3 regions of the Pseudoalteromonas sp. PAR1 genome follow, and region 2 is predicted to be linked to each of the others. Evidence: predicted binding sites of a transcription regulator. Region 2 holds the regulator's gene; each other region holds the start of a gene.
What was found. The regulator sigma-54, encoded in region 2, starts transcription at its own class of promoters, with help from an activator protein. The targets are predictions, from matches to a motif close to GTTGGCACGNNNNTNGNNT.
Positions count from the first base shown of each region.

Region 1: a site for sigma-54 is predicted at 2,991-3,009, ahead of QL229_RS07030 (flagellar basal body rod protein FlgF). Genes of this name have one in related genera too.
Region 3: a site for sigma-54 is predicted at 3,117-3,135, ahead of QL229_RS05670 (DUF3192 domain-containing protein). Genes of this name have one in related genera too.

Region 1 covers NZ_CAMZMY010000006.1:148,409-153,519, forward strand. The annotation lists gene flgB (flagellar basal body rod protein FlgB) at 1-358, shown strand, start outside; gene flgC (flagellar basal body rod protein FlgC) at 361-792, shown strand; gene QL229_RS07020 (flagellar hook assembly protein FlgD) at 806-1,486, shown strand; gene flgE (flagellar hook protein FlgE) at 1,543-2,895, shown strand; gene QL229_RS07030 (flagellar basal body rod protein FlgF) at 3,045-3,809, shown strand; gene flgG (flagellar basal-body rod protein FlgG) at 3,831-4,619, shown strand; gene flgH (flagellar basal body L-ring protein FlgH) at 4,635-5,111, shown strand, end outside.
Region 2 covers NZ_CAMZMY010000011.1:133,744-138,854, forward strand. The annotation lists gene kdsC (3-deoxy-manno-octulosonate-8-phosphatase KdsC) at 1-12, shown strand, start outside; gene lptC (LPS export ABC transporter periplasmic protein LptC) at 9-563, shown strand; gene lptA (lipopolysaccharide transport periplasmic protein LptA) at 553-1,074, shown strand; gene lptB (LPS export ABC transporter ATP-binding protein) at 1,071-1,796, shown strand; gene QL229_RS11360 (RNA polymerase factor sigma-54) at 1,914-3,410, shown strand; gene hpf (ribosome hibernation promoting factor) at 3,437-3,724, shown strand; gene ptsN (PTS IIA-like nitrogen regulatory protein PtsN) at 3,728-4,180, shown strand; gene rapZ (RNase adapter RapZ) at 4,181-5,026, shown strand; gene QL229_RS11380 (HPr family phosphocarrier protein) at 5,038-5,111, shown strand, end outside.
Region 3 covers NZ_CAMZMY010000005.1:105,763-110,873, forward strand. The annotation lists gene QL229_RS05660 (response regulator) at 1-1,768, shown strand, start outside; gene QL229_RS05665 (diguanylate cyclase) at 1,737-2,660, shown strand; gene QL229_RS05670 (DUF3192 domain-containing protein) at 2,692-3,075, opposite strand; gene QL229_RS05675 (D-2-hydroxyacid dehydrogenase) at 3,235-4,179, opposite strand; gene zntR (Zn(2+)-responsive transcriptional regulator) at 4,274-4,687, shown strand; gene QL229_RS05685 (SO_0444 family Cu/Zn efflux transporter) at 4,671-5,111, shown strand, end outside.

The DNA.
Region 1 (5,111 bases), on a different contig from region 2:
CCGTTCACAACGCGCTGAGTTATTAGCGACAAACATCGCTAATGCTGATACGCCGGGCTACAAAGCAAAAGATATCGATTTTGCGGCGGCTCTAAAAGCGGCAAAAAGCAACCAGCAAGGCGGCAATAACATGGTACGAACTGACGCAAAACACCTTGCCGGTGGCAGTCGGTTTGTTGGTAACGCAGAAATGTTTCGTACGCCAAATCAAGCAGATACAGGTGATGGTAACTCAGTTGATATACAAGTGGAACGAAACTTGTATGTACAGAACTCATTAGAGTATCAGGCAAGCCTGCAATTTATGAGTAGTAAAATTAAAGGCCTTAAAAAAGCCCTCGGTAGTCAAGGAGCTTAATCATGAGTTTATATAATGTTTTTGATATTTCAGGCACTGGTATGAGCGCGCAAAATGTGCGTCTTAATACAACAGCAAGTAATATCTCGAATGCGAATACGATTAGCTCTAGTCAAGACAAAACATACCGAGCGCGCCATCCTGTTTTTGCTGCGGAGTTGACTAAAGCGTCAGCAACACAAAGCAATCCTCAGGGCTCTTCTGTTGGCGTAAAAGTGTTGGGTATTGTTGAGAGCGATAAGCCTCTGCAAATAGAGTACAACCCTAATCACCCCAGTGCGGATGAAAACGGTTATATCTACAAACCTAACGTTAATGTCGTAGAAGAAATGGCTAATATGATTTCTGCCTCTCGCTCTTACCAAACAAATGTGCAAGTTGCTGATGCAGCTAAGCAAATGTTAAGTAAAACACTGTTGCTTGGGCAGCGGTAACCGAGGATAAGTTATGAGTAACGACATCAGCAGTGCGTCATCCACGTATTTAGATAATTTACGTTGGCAGGACAATCAAAACAAACCAGAAGAGAAAGATGACACTTTAACGCAAGAAGACTTCTTCTCGCTTTTAACACAACAGTTGTCGTTTCAAGACCCAAGCAAGCCGGCTGATAATGATCAAATGATTGCTCAGATGACCAACTTTACCATGGCTGAAGGGATCTCGAATTTAAACTCAAAATTTGATGCACTTACTGCGTCAATGACATCGAACTCGGCATTACAAGCTTCGACCTTAGTTGGTAAACAAGCACTATTAGAATCAAATACGATTGATTTTGATGGTAGTAACGTTGCTAAGGGATCGGCAATTGCAGAAACGCCTGTTGAAGATCTTACGCTTCGCATTACTGATGAGTCAGGTCAACTTGTACGTACCATCAGCATGGGCGCTCAATCGGCTGGCGCAGTTCGTTTTGAGTGGGATGGTAAAAATGACGATGGAGAGCTTTTGCCTCCAGGCGAATACGAAGTTAAAGCTGAAGGATTCCAAAATGGTGACTATAGCAGTCTACCTTTAGCGACTTTCAAAAATATTGAAAGCGTTAATATCAATGGATCTAGCGGCATTATTATTAATACTAAAGAAGGCGCGGTTAGGCTAACTGATGTTGCAGAAATCGCTTAATTACACAGATTAACTAGTTAGCCTAGTGCTACAGATTGACACTTTAGAGGTGACTTATGAGCTTCAATATTGCATTAACCGGCCTTGCTGCCGCGCAAAAAGACTTAGATGTAACAGCAAACAATATTGCTAACGTTAACACCACAGGCTTTAAAGAGTCTCGTGCTGAGTTTGCTGATGTGTACGCATCATCAGTATTTAGCTCAGGTAAAACTAAAAATGGTGACGGCGTAAGAACTACAATGGTGGCACAACAATTTCACCAAGGTTCATTATCTTTCACTAATAACTCTCTGGACTTAGCAATTACTGGTGAAGGCTACTTTGCCATGGCAAATGACCTAGGTGCACAAGATTTTACATATACTCGTGCTGGTGCGTTCAAACTTAATAAAGACAACTTTATTGTGGATGCTAGCGGAAACTACTTACAAGGTTTCCCTGTTGATGAAGCAACGGGTGATACAACTTCTGTTAGTTTAAGCACATCTTCTGCGCTACAAATTCCTGATGCATCAGGTTCTCCACGCGCTACGACCAATGTTTATTCGTCGTTTAACTTAGATTCGCGTGCATTAACGCCAGCAGTTACACCATTTGACCCTGAGACAAGTGCGTCGTATAACAGTTCAACATCAACAACAGTGTATGATTCTTTAGGTGAGCCACACATTTTACAGTTCTTCTTTGTTAAAACTGACGCAGCAGTGACTGGTAATGACAATGAATGGCAAGTGTTTGCAACACTTGATGAAAAGCCGTTTGCTGCTAATGGTACTGAGCAAACTACGTCGCCATATACGCCTATTTCAACTTTTCAGTTTGACTCAAGTGGTTTACCTCAAAGCACTGATGGAACTGCAAATACAGATGCTACGTTTAATCCATTAACAATACCTTCAGGCGGTATATCTGGTTTATTATCTAACGGTGCGAGTTTCCCTGATGATGTAAACATCAATTGGCGCGATGAAGCTGGTACAACGAATAAAATACCGACTCAATATGCAAGTAACTTTGAAGTGAAAGCGCTAGAGCAAGATGGTGCGACTGTAGGTCGTCTATCAGGTATTGATATTGGTACAGATGGTAAAATCGTTGCTTCTTACAGTAATGGTGATACTTCATTCTTAGGCCAAGTGGCAATGGTGCGCTTTTCTAACTCACAAGGTTTACAGCAAGTGGGTAACACGGCATGGAAGAAAAGCTTAACCTCTGGTGAGCCAATTGCCGGTGAACCAGGTTCAGGTACATTAGGTTCAATTAACTCATCAGCCCTTGAGCAGTCAAACGTTAACTTAACAAGTGAACTTGTTGATTTGATCAGTGCACAACGTAATTTCCAAGCAAATTCACGTGCATTAGAAGTTAACTCAACACTACAACAAAACATCCTACAGATCCGTTAATCTAAACGGCTCTGAGCTTAATCCGACACGAAGGCTGCTCCCTCAATTGGCAGCCTTTTTTCATTTTTACCATCCTATTTATGCGTCAATTTTACTTTGGCACTTTTATTGCATTTCTTTAGTTATCGTATTTTTAGTGAGTCAATGTTATGGACAAAATGGTCTACATTGCCATGTCTGGTGCCAAGCAAAGCTTGCGTGGTCTTGAGTTAAAGGCTAACAACCTTGCTAATGCTAACACCACTGGCTTTAAAGCTGATTTTGCACAAGCGCGTTCCATGCAGGCTTTTGGTGAAGGCTTGCCATCACGTGTGTTTGCGATGCAAGAGCGTCCTGGTTCAAATATGGAATCGGGTGGATTCGTTGAGACAGGCCGAGAGCTTGATATTGCCATGAGCGACCGTGGTTGGCTCAGTGTGCAAGATGCATCAGGTAACGAAGCTTATACCAAAACAGGCACACTAAACATCACACCTGACGGCGCATTGATCACCAGCCATGGCCGTCAAGTTATTGGCGAGGGCGGGCCTATTATCTTACCTTTGCCAATTGAGAAGGTTGAGTTTAGCGAAGATGGCGCGATCCAAGTGCGCCCGCAAGGTGCACCTGCCAACTTTTTAGAAGTGGTTGACCGCTTAAAAGTGATCGAAGCTGATAACACTCAGCTTGAAAAAGGTAATGACGGTTTATTTAGACCAAAAGAAGATATGTTGGTCAATGATCTTTGTGGGTTCTGTGATATTTCACCCAATGTAAAAGTACTGTCAGGTACGCTTGAAATGTCGAACGTTAATCCAGTCCATGAAATGGTCGACATGATCAGCAACCAACGCCAATTTGAATTACAAGTTAAATTGATGAAAACAGCCGAAGAGCTTGATGAGCGTCAAGATCAGCTGTTACGCATTGTTTAAGATGACTGAGAGGGTAGAGTTATGAATCCAGCATTGTGGATCAGTAAAACCGGGCTTGACGCCCAGCAAACCGATATTTCGGTGATCTCAAATAATCTCGCGAATGCCAGCACGGTCGGTTACAAAAAAAGCCGCGCCGTATTTGAAGATTTACTATATCAAAACATTAATCAACCAGGTGGTCGTTCGTCTCAAGATACTGAAATGCCATCAGGTCTAATGCTTGGTGCCGGTGCTAAGGTTGTAGCAAACCAAAAGAACTTTTCGCAAGGTAATATGTTAACGACCGAAAACTCACTGGACTGGATGATTTCAGGCCCAGGTTTTTTTGAAGTACAGTTACCTGACGGCAATATTGCTTACTCACGTAATGGTCAATTTACGACAGATGAAGACGGTCGTATCGTAACTTCAGGTGCGGGTTTCCCGTTGCAACCTGAAATGAATGTGCCAAATGATGCGCAATCAATTACGGTGTCACAAGATGGCGAAGTATCTGTTCGTGTAGCAGGTCAGGCAGAAAATGTGGTAATTGGTCAGCTCACTATAACAGACTTCATCAATCCATCGGGTCTTGAGCCAATGGGGCAAAACTTATACACAGAAACAGCTGTAAGTGGCGCACCAGTGCAAGGTAATCCGGGGATTGATGGTTTAGGTACTGTGGTACAAGGTTCGCTTGAAACGTCAAATGTAAATGTAACAGAAGAGCTGGTTAATCTGATTGAAACGCAACGAATTTATGAAATGAATTCAAAAGTGATTTCAGCAGTGGATGAAATGCTTAGTTACATCAATCAACAGTTATAAGTCGTAGGAGGCAGCATGCGTAATCTTATCTTAGTCACATCAGCAGCTTTTATGCTGGGTGGTTGTATAACAACGCAAAATCATCATGTGGTTCAGGATGACCCTTACTATGCGCCTATGTACCCAGAGCCTACAACAGAACAAATGGTGCCAACAGGGTCTTTGTTTGATAGCTATACATCAAATGATTTGTACTCTGATAAAAAGGCACTGCGTGCTGGCGATATCATCACTGTTAAATTGCAAGAGTCAACGCAAGCAACCAAAGCAGCAAAAACCGAAACCGATAAAGAAACAGATGCTAACTTAGACCCTGTAATTGGGTTAGGTGGAAATCCGGTTAACATTGGTGGTGACAGCATTCAATTTGGCATTGGTTCAGGGTCATCATTTAAAGGTGACTCAAAGTCGAATCAATCGAATAGTCTATTTGGTGATATCTCTGTCAATGTGATGCGCGTTTTACCTAATGGAAACTTAGTGATCCGTGGT
Region 2 (5,111 bases):
ACCAGCACATGAATATAGCCCGTATTTTACTGAGTATTGTTTTTGTTTGTTGCATGGTGTGGTTGTGGTATCCGTACTTTAACCAAACAACAAACACAATAAATAGTGAAGACGAGATTATTGCAACTCCCGATTATACGGCCGTTGCACTAAAGCAAACCGCTTATGATGAGCAAGGCAAGATTAGCCATAAAGTGGCTGCTGCAAAAATGGAGCTGTATCAGCAACTTGGGTTTACCTTTTTTGAGCAACCTATTTTTACACTTTATGGCGACCAGCAAATTTGGCAAGTAAAAGCTAAAGAAGCCACCTTATATGAAAACGATCAGCTTATTTTTGAAGGCGATGTTGTTGCTAAAAACTTAACCCATAATGGCATGATCGAAGATATTAAAGCTGAAAACATTAACGTTGATATAGAACAAATGACCATGTTTTCGAAGCAACCTGTGACGCTAACAGGACCAAATTTAAAAATTACCGGTAAAGGCCTAAAAGCTAATTTAAAAACCGAGATTGTAGAGTTAACTAACCATACACGAACCATATACTATGACCAATAAACTGAAGAAATTACTCCTGATCCCAAGCTTATTGATTGCCTTTTCAGGCGTAGCTGCCGAGCAGACAGGCGCACAAATTAGCATAAGCTCAGATCGCCAAACTGGTAAGCTAAAAGATGGCGTTGGTATATTTGAAGGCAATGTCGAAATTATACATGGTAACCGCCGGATCACAGCCGAACGCCTTGAAGCCCATGGTGGTGATACAGAAGGTACTGTTGAGTTAATTATCGCCACAGGTAAGCCTGCTTATTTTGAAGAAAAGCAAGCAGATGGCACGGTAATGAGCGCCAGTGCAGAAGAAGTTCGCTACGACGTAGCCAAGCGCTTCTTAACTTTAAATGGCGAAGCCGAAGTGACTCAAGCAGGCCAAAAAGTAACAGCGAAAAGCATTACCTATGATATGGCACAACAACTAATTAGCGCAGAAAAAGATGAAAACTCAACAGACCGTGTACACACAATCTTAGTGCCTGTAGACAACAAACAAGACGATAAAGGCCAACCATGAGCACATTAAAAGCAGAGCTTTTAGCAAAAAGCTATAAAGGCCGCCAAGTTGTCAAAAATGTGGGTCTTGAAGTTGAAGCGGGCAGTATCGTTGGTTTGCTTGGCCCAAATGGCGCAGGCAAAACCACCACTTTCTATATGATTGTTGGCTTAGTACCTAGCGATAAAGGCAAGATCAGCATTGATGATAACGATATTACACTTTTGCCAATGCATAGCCGAGCACGTTTAGGGATTGGTTACCTACCACAAGAGTCATCTATTTTTAGAAAGTTAACGGTTTATCAAAACCTAATGGCTATTTTAGAAACGCGTAAAGATTTAAATAAACAAGGCCGAGAAGAAACACTCAACAACTTACTTGATGAATTTAGTATTCAGCATATTCGTGATAGTCAAGGCATGGCCTTATCTGGGGGCGAGCGTCGTCGCGTAGAAATTGCTCGGGCATTAGCAGCAAACCCTAAATTTATCTTGTTAGATGAGCCTTTTGCTGGTGTTGATCCTATTTCAGTGTTAGATATAAAGAAAATTATTGAACACTTAAAAAATCGTGGTATTGGTGTATTAATCACTGACCATAATGTTAGAGAAACCCTTGATGTTTGTGAAAAAGCCTACATTGTTTCTCATGGGGAGCTAATTGCATCAGGAACACCTGAGCATGTTTTAGCTGACCAAACCGTACGCGATGTGTATCTAGGTGAGCAATTCAGGCTATAACCAATAAGCCACCATCTAGCGCATCTGCTAAACTAAATAACAATGACAATAAATCGATATAAATTTACCTGTGACTGCACAGGTGTCGATAACACATAAAAGGATTGTTAGGGATACATGAGGCAATCATTACAGCTGCGCATGGGCCAGCAACTTACAATGACTCCACAACTGCAACAAGCAATTCGCTTGCTGCAGCTTAGTACATTGGATCTCCAGCAAGAAATTCAAGAAGCACTTGATAGTAACCCTCTGCTTGAAGTGGAAGAAGCAGATTACAACGATGAAAACATTGGTAAGAACGAGCAAAAAGCTGAATCTGATGATACTCAGCTAAGTGCATCGGCCGAAGAAGCGCCGAGTGAGTACGAACAAGAAAGCAGCGATGCCCTTAACAAAGACACCGTAAGTGACGATTTAGCCATGGATGTGACATGGGATGAGTACATGAGTGCTGCCCCATCAACATCATCAGGTCCAATGCCAGAAGATGAGTCAATTTATCAAGGTGCATCGACTGAAACCCTCCATGAATACCTTATGTGGCAATTACAACTCACACCATTTAGCCCAACTGACGAAGCGATCGCTGTCGCCATCGTAGAGGCAATTGATGACTCAGGTATTTTAACTGTTAGCTGCGAAGACATAGTCGAAAGTTTTAATCAAAATAATGATGAAGAAGAAATCGAACTAGATGAAGTCGAAGCGGTCTTAAAGAGAATACAGTTGTTTGATCCAGTAGGGATTGGTGCCCGTAGCTTACAAGAGTGCTTATGTATCCAGCTTCGCCAATTCGATGCGAGTACGCCGTATTTAGCTGAAACTAAAATGGTTTTATCTGAGCATATTGAATTATTAGCAAGTCGCGACTATCGCACTTTGATGAAAAAGACTAAGCTTAAAGAAAGCGAACTAAAAGAAGTAATGACGCTGATCCACAGCTTAAACCCTAAGCCAGCAGACAGCATAGTTCGCGAAGAGTCTGAGTACGTTATACCCGATGTATCGGTTAAAAAAGTTAAAGGTCGTTGGGTCGTTGAACTAAACCCAGATTGTATGCCAAAAATTAGAGTGAATAGCCAATATGCAGCTATGTCACGCTCAGTAAAATCGAGCAGCGATAGCCAGTTTATTCGCTCTCATTTACAAGAAGCTAAATGGTTTATTAAAAGCTTAGAGAGCCGTAACGATACACTTTTAAAAGTGACCAATTGTATCGTACAGCAACAACAAGCATTTTTTGAACATGGCCCAGAAGCCATGAAACCAATGGTGCTGAACGATGTCGCAGAAATGGTCGAAATGCATGAATCGACAATTTCACGTGTTACAACACAAAAATACATGCACACCCCTCGCGGGATTTTTGAGTTGAAATATTTCTTCTCAAGCCATGTCAGCACAGAAAACGGTGGTGAGTGTTCATCAACAGCAATTCGCGCTTTGATCAAAAAGCTTATCGCTGCAGAAAACTCAGCTAAACCATTGAGTGATAGTAAAATTGCAGATATATTGGCTGAGCAAGGAATTAAAGTAGCTAGACGCACAATTGCAAAATATCGAGAGTCTCTAGCGATACCTCCGTCTAATCAGCGTAAGAGTTTGATTTAGACGTTTTACATAGAAGGAAAATGCTTATGCAACTAAATTTAACTGGTCGTCATGTAGAAATCACTGATTCATTAAGAGACTATGTAAACAGCAAGTTTGCAAAACTAGAAAGGCATTTTGACCACATTAATAATGTACATGTCATTCTAGATGTAGAAAAATTAAGCCAAAAAGCAGAAGCAACTTTACATGTAAATGGAGGCGAGCTCTTTGCCTCAACTGCACACCAAGATATGTATGCAGCCATTGACTCGCTAATCGACAAACTAGATCGTCAAGTCATTAAACACAAAGAGAAATTAGCTCGACACTAAATTATGAAACTTAGTTCACTTACTAACCAGGACTGCAGCAAAGCTGCGGTCCTTTTTAATAGCAAAAAAAGAATCCTTGAATATATCAGCGAGCTGGCTCACCAGCAGCTTCCTCATTTATCTCAACAAGACGTCCTTGATGCCTTACTCAATAGAGAAAAATTAGGCAGTACAGGTATTGGTCGTGGCATTGCTATTCCACATGGCCGCATGAGTGGTGCAGAGCAACCACAGGCATTTGTCATAGTGAGTGAATCCCCAATCAATTTTGACGCAATTGATAACCGACCTGTGGATATTTTCGTTGCACTCATCGTACCAGATGGAGACAGCCAACTTCACCTAAAGACATTATCGACAATTGCTGATAGACTAAAAGATAAAGAGTTTTGTAAACAGTTACGTAGCGCTAAAACAGACCACGAACTGTTTCAGGTCATATCAGCAGAGGCATAAATGGAATTAATTATCATCAGCGGTCGCTCAGGCTCAGGTAAATCGGTCGCTTTACGTGTACTTGAAGACTTGGGTTACTACTGTGTTGATAATATCCCAGTCAACTTATTACCTTCGCTTGTTCGTAGCGTTTCAGACAACTATGACAAAATAGCAGTCAGCATAGATGTGCGTAACTTACCGAAAGAGCAGCAAGAGTTTAATGATATTCTTGAATACCTGCCAGGTTTCGCAAACCCAACACTGTTCTATTTAGACAGTGATGACCAAACTCTGATCAAACGCTTTTCTGAAACGCGACGCTTACATCCTCTATCGATTGACTCGCTGCCACTCGATTTAGCAATTAAGCAAGAAAGAGTATTACTGGATGTACTGATCACGCGCGCTGATTTTATGATTGATACCACCGACCTGAGTGTTCATCAGTTAGCTGAATCAATTCGTGAAAAGATCTTAGGTAAAAAAGATAAAAAGCTGATTATCACCTTTATGTCGTTTGGCTTTAAACATGGTATTCCAAAAGAAGCCGATTACGTATTTGATGCACGTTTTTTACCAAATCCACACTGGGAGCCAGACCTAAAGCCACTCACAGGCTTAGATCAACCAGTAAAAGATTACCTTGCAAGTCATAGCATAGTGCAAAAATTTACATGGCAAATTCAAACATTTGTGCAAACATGGTTGCCTCACCTTGAGCGTAACAATCGCAGCTATCTTACCATCGCAATTGGCTGTACTGGCGGGCAACATCGCTCGGTATATTTAGCGCAGACCATTGGTGATAGCTTTTCAAAAACGCATGCAAACGTAAAAATCCGCCATCGCGAGCAAGATATTTAATTGGATGCCAGATGCACGCAGAAGACACGTTTTTAATTCAAAATAAGCTTGGCTTGCACGCACGAGCAGCCACTGTTTTAGCACA
Region 3 (5,111 bases), on a different contig from region 2:
TAAAGCGGCAAGGAAGATTTTTTCAATTGATTTAGGTAATAAATCACCTAGTCACTATACATTGGAAGACCTATTTGCTGAGCAATCATTTAATACATTAAAAGAGACGTTACTAGATTTACTCAACGAGAAAAAGAATGTCTATCACTTTAGCCTGCCACAACAAGAGCAAAAGCGATGGCTACAAATTAGTGTTTCATTAGTGTTTAATGGCGAGCAAACACCCGACTACTATGTTGTGCATGTGCAAGATGTTACAGCGCTTGTGCAAGCAAAAGACGATGCTGAGCGAGCAACACTGGCAAAGAGCCGATTTATTGCAAACTTAAGTCATGAAATTCGTACGCCGTTGAATGTAGTGTTAGGCCTAATTGATGTAATTGCTTTACAAGGCTTATCAGCTGAGCAGCGTACTCATGCAGAACAAGCTAAATCTGCGGCAAATAGTTTACTTACTTTACTTAATCGCATGCTTGACTTTGCTCGAGCAGAAAACTCGCAAATGCAATTAAGTAATGCGCCATTTAGTGTCTCTAATTTAATTGAGTATTGCCAAGGCTTGATAGCACCACTATGCAGAAAAAAAGGCTTAACTTTTAATATTGAATGTGATGATGATATCAATGACAGCTTAATTGGCGACCAAATATGTTTGCAACAAGTGTTAGGAAATTTACTGACAAACGCTGCTAAGTATACAGAGCAAGGCAGTGTCACTTTGTGTATGAAGCTCATTGAACAATCAACAGAGCAGCAACTTATTTGTTTTACCGTCAAAGATACTGGTATAGGGATAAGCCAAGAAGATCAAAGTCGTTTATTTGATGCGTTTACACAGGGCGATGAATCTCTTACTCGTTCACATCAAGGTGTAGGGCTTGGTCTTGCCATTGTGAAGTATGAGGTTGCCTTGATGGGAGGTGAAATCAAGCTTGAGAGTGAAAAAGGAAAAGGCAGTGAGTTTTACTTTTGCTTACAGCTTGATAAAACCACAGAGCCGGCCAAAAAGTCTGTGGTGTCGTTACCCTCTAAAATGGATTTATCAGGCTTACTCGTACTTGCTATAGATGATAACCCACTCAATTTAAACATAATTAAAAGTATTCTAGAGCAAGCTGATGTTAATGTTGTTTGTGCAGACAGTGGTGAAAAAGCGATAAAGCTTGCAAAGTCATTGCAACCTGATCTGATTTTTATGGATATTCAAATGCCAGAAATGGATGGTTGCCAAGCAACGCGCATTATTCGTCAGACATTTAGTAAACAACAAATACCAATCTATGCATTAACGGCACACAGTGAACCTGCTGACATAGAGCAATCAGTTGCAGCTGGTATGAATAAGCACCTAACCAAGCCAATTGTTGCGAGCAAATTATTTTTAGCCATGAATGAATTGGAACATAAAAAAGAATCCTTTTTCGATCAAGACTTTATTCTATCCCAATTTGGAAACAGCACTAAGTTAGTATTAACTATGTTGTCAAAGTTTGCGATTATGGCACAAGAGCAGTTATTACTCATATCTAAAGTAAACACTGCGCAAGAGCTGATACGTGTGGTGCATAATCTTAAAGGGTCAGCTGGAAACCTCGGTTTTAAACGTTTGTCAGCGTGCGCTCAGGAATGTGAAGTTAAGCTGAAGAAAACTGGTGAACTGCCCGAACAATTAAATGATGAATTGCAATGCCAATTACAGCAAGTGATTGCATTTATCATCGAACAAGGATCTACACATGTTGAAAAGAGCCAAGGTACTGATTGTTGATGATGATCCGTTAAATCGCTTGGTATTAGAGAAAACGTTGCAGCAAGACTACGATGTTTTTTGTGTTGAAAGTGGTGAAAAAGCACTGACATTTTTGAAAACTCAAGCTGTCGACTTGTTGATTTTAGATATAGTGATGCCCGGCATTGATGGTTACGAGGTACTTGGCAAGTTAAAAGAAAATGCCACAACCAGCATGTTACCCGTTATCTTTATTTCCGCGAATAACAGCCATGATGATGAAGCAAAGGGCCTTGAATTAGGTGCAATGGACTACATCACTAAACCTTTCAGTGCTGCGATAGTTCGTGCAAGGGTACGCAATCAGTTATTAATTAAGCAAAAAAATGACCTTCTTGAAATGCTTGCTTCGATTGATGGGTTGACGGAAATACCTAACAGGCGTTATTTAGATGAGAATTTAGCTCGTGAATGGCGTCGAAGTCGTCGAGACTGTACACCGTTATCTGTGCTGTTAATGGACGTTGATCACTTTAAACGCTACAACGATTGTTATGGACATAGAGCCGGGGATGATTGTTTGAAAAAAATTGCTCACGCGCTTGTGGGTGCATGTGAGCGCGGCAGTGACTTTGTAGCACGTTATGGTGGTGAAGAGTTTGCTGCGGTACTGCCAAACACTTCTGCAAAAGAAGCTATTGCATTTGCTAACAAACTACGCGATGCAGTGAATAAACTAAATATCCCTCATAAAGCGTCTTTAAATGCTGATCACATTACGATTAGTATTGGTATTGCCACCACTGAAACCGGGCAAGTATACGCAGAGCAAACTTTATTAGAAGAGGCTGATTTAGGTTTGTATCAAGCTAAAGATACTGGACGCGATAAAGTTGTTTCAAGGATGGTTGCGGTAAATGAATCAGAGTAGGCAAAGCCTACTCTTAACTTTAGCTTGCTAATTAGCCGTTACTTAGCGATTGATAAATTGTATCGCCCACGCCGATTAACTTATCATTTTTAAATACTAAAGGTGTGCACTCATCTTTTGTCATCTTGCCATCTGAATGAATGCTATGCGTAACATAAAATAGCACTTGATATACATCATCACCTTGTTTTAGCAGCTCGGTAAAGTTAGGTGAATGAAGTTTGTTTAATACTGTTTGATAACTGGTATCGAGTGCAAGGTTAGAAATAATTTCACGATTATTTTTATGTTGCTTCTCCCAGCTTGATGAAGAACTACCAGCCCAATGTGTATCGGCTTCGCCATCTGAAACTGCAATAACGCAACCTGTTAAGAATGGAGCAGATAGTGCAGCGATTAGAAGAGCTTTTTTCATTTTTTTTATCCCTAGAAATTCGAGTTTAAGTGATTGTTAGGTAGCAATCAGCTTGCCAACTTTAAAAGTCTTTTTAAATCAATGTGTTGCCTGTTAGCTTACATGCGTGGTAGGCTAAATCAACACGTAGGTTAGTCTGTTTGACTAATTTGTTGTATTTTAGACTAATCTATTCCGTGGTTCGCCTTGGTTAAATGCTTGGATATTTAAAGCTATTTCGTTAACTAGGCGAGCGATTGATTCTTGGCTTGCCCATGCGATGTGTGGTGTGAGTAATAAGTTTGCGCCTCTGTATAGTGCCAGCGGGTTTGTTTGCTCTGCGGGTTCTTTACTAAGTACATCTACACCTGCGCCAGCAATGACATTATTAGCTAAAGCGTCAGCTAAATCGGCTTCATTGATAATCCCACCACGAGCGGTATTAATAATGATAGCTGACGATTTCATCATGCTTAATTCTGCCGCGGCTATTTGGTTGCGTGTTTCATCCGTTAGCGGGCAATGAACACTAATAATATCGGCTTTGCTTAGGGCATCATTAAAACTAACACGACCTTCACGAGGCGTATGACCTTTTCGCTCACTAATAATGACATTGGCACCAAAGGCACGCGCTACATCAGCCACTGCTTTACCTAATGACCCATAACCAACAATTGCCAATGTTTTGCCGGCAATTTCATTAAAGCTGTAATCTAAGCGACAAAACATTGGGCTTTGTTGCCATAAACCTTGCTGGCAATCATTAATGTATCTATGAGTATTACCCAATAAGTTAGTGATTAAGGTAAAGGTATGCTGCACCACGCTCGGTGTTGAATAGCCCGCCACATTTGTCACTGCAATGTTATGCTCTTTTGCTGCCTCTAAATCGATATTATTAGTGCCTGTTGCTGCAACGCATATTAATTTCAAATTAGTTAACTGGCTCATAGCGAGCTGATCAATCACTACTTTATTACTGATAATTACATCAGCATCTTGGCAGCGCTCAACAACTTGCTCTTGGGAAGTTAGATCGTAACAAGTTAATTTACCTAGCTGTGCTAAGGCATCTAACGAAGTGTTGGCTAATGTTGCTGCATCAAGGACAGTAATATTCATGTGCTTTCCTTTTTTAATTTATTGCTTGACCTTGGGGTGTACTCCAAGGTTTATAGTGAGCATAATAAATAAACGCTTCACAATGGAGACGGTGATGAAAATAGGTGAGTTTTCCCGCCAGTTGGGTGTCTCAACAGATACTCTAAGGTACTACGAAAAGCATGGTTTGTTAACGCCAAGTTCGCGTTCAGACGTGGGATATCGTTTTTATTCTGAGGATGACTATAAGCAAATGGCGTTTATTCTCAGAGCTAAGAATGTTGGCTTTAGTTTGGCTGAGATCAAAGAGTTGCTGCAAATTAAGTTTCATAAAGATCAGCACTCTTGCCATGAAGTTAAAGAGATGACGTTACAAAAGCGCGATCTCGTAGCACAAAGAATTGCGGAGCTTACCCGCTTTTATGACTCACTTTCATTATTGGCTGATAAGTGTTGTGGTGGTGAAGAACCCGCTGAAAACTGTTCAATACTAACGACGCTGGAGGATATCGATGGACTTACTCAGTAATTTTTGGCATCTGTTTTTACTCTCGGCGCCTTGGTTAATGCTGGGCTTATTCATAGCTGGTCTGTTAAATGTGTATTTGCCTGCCAACTTTCTTAACCGTCATTTAGGAAAAGAAGGGCTATGGACCACAGTTAAAGCGGCTTTTATTGGTGCTCCTATGCCATTGTGCTCATGTGGTGTGATCCCTGCTGCCATTGGTTTAAGAAGGGCGGGGGCGTCAAAAAGTGCCACCACCGCATTTTTAGTTTCAACCCCTGAAACGGGAGTCGATTCGGTCTCGGTATCTTATGTGTTACTAGGCCCATTTATGGCGGTGATACGTCCCATTGCGGCCGTGTGTAGTGCCATTGTGGCGGGTGTATTAGTGGGCAAAGACAGTGAGCTTCATCAACAGCAAAGCACAACAGCAAATAAAGAGAACACT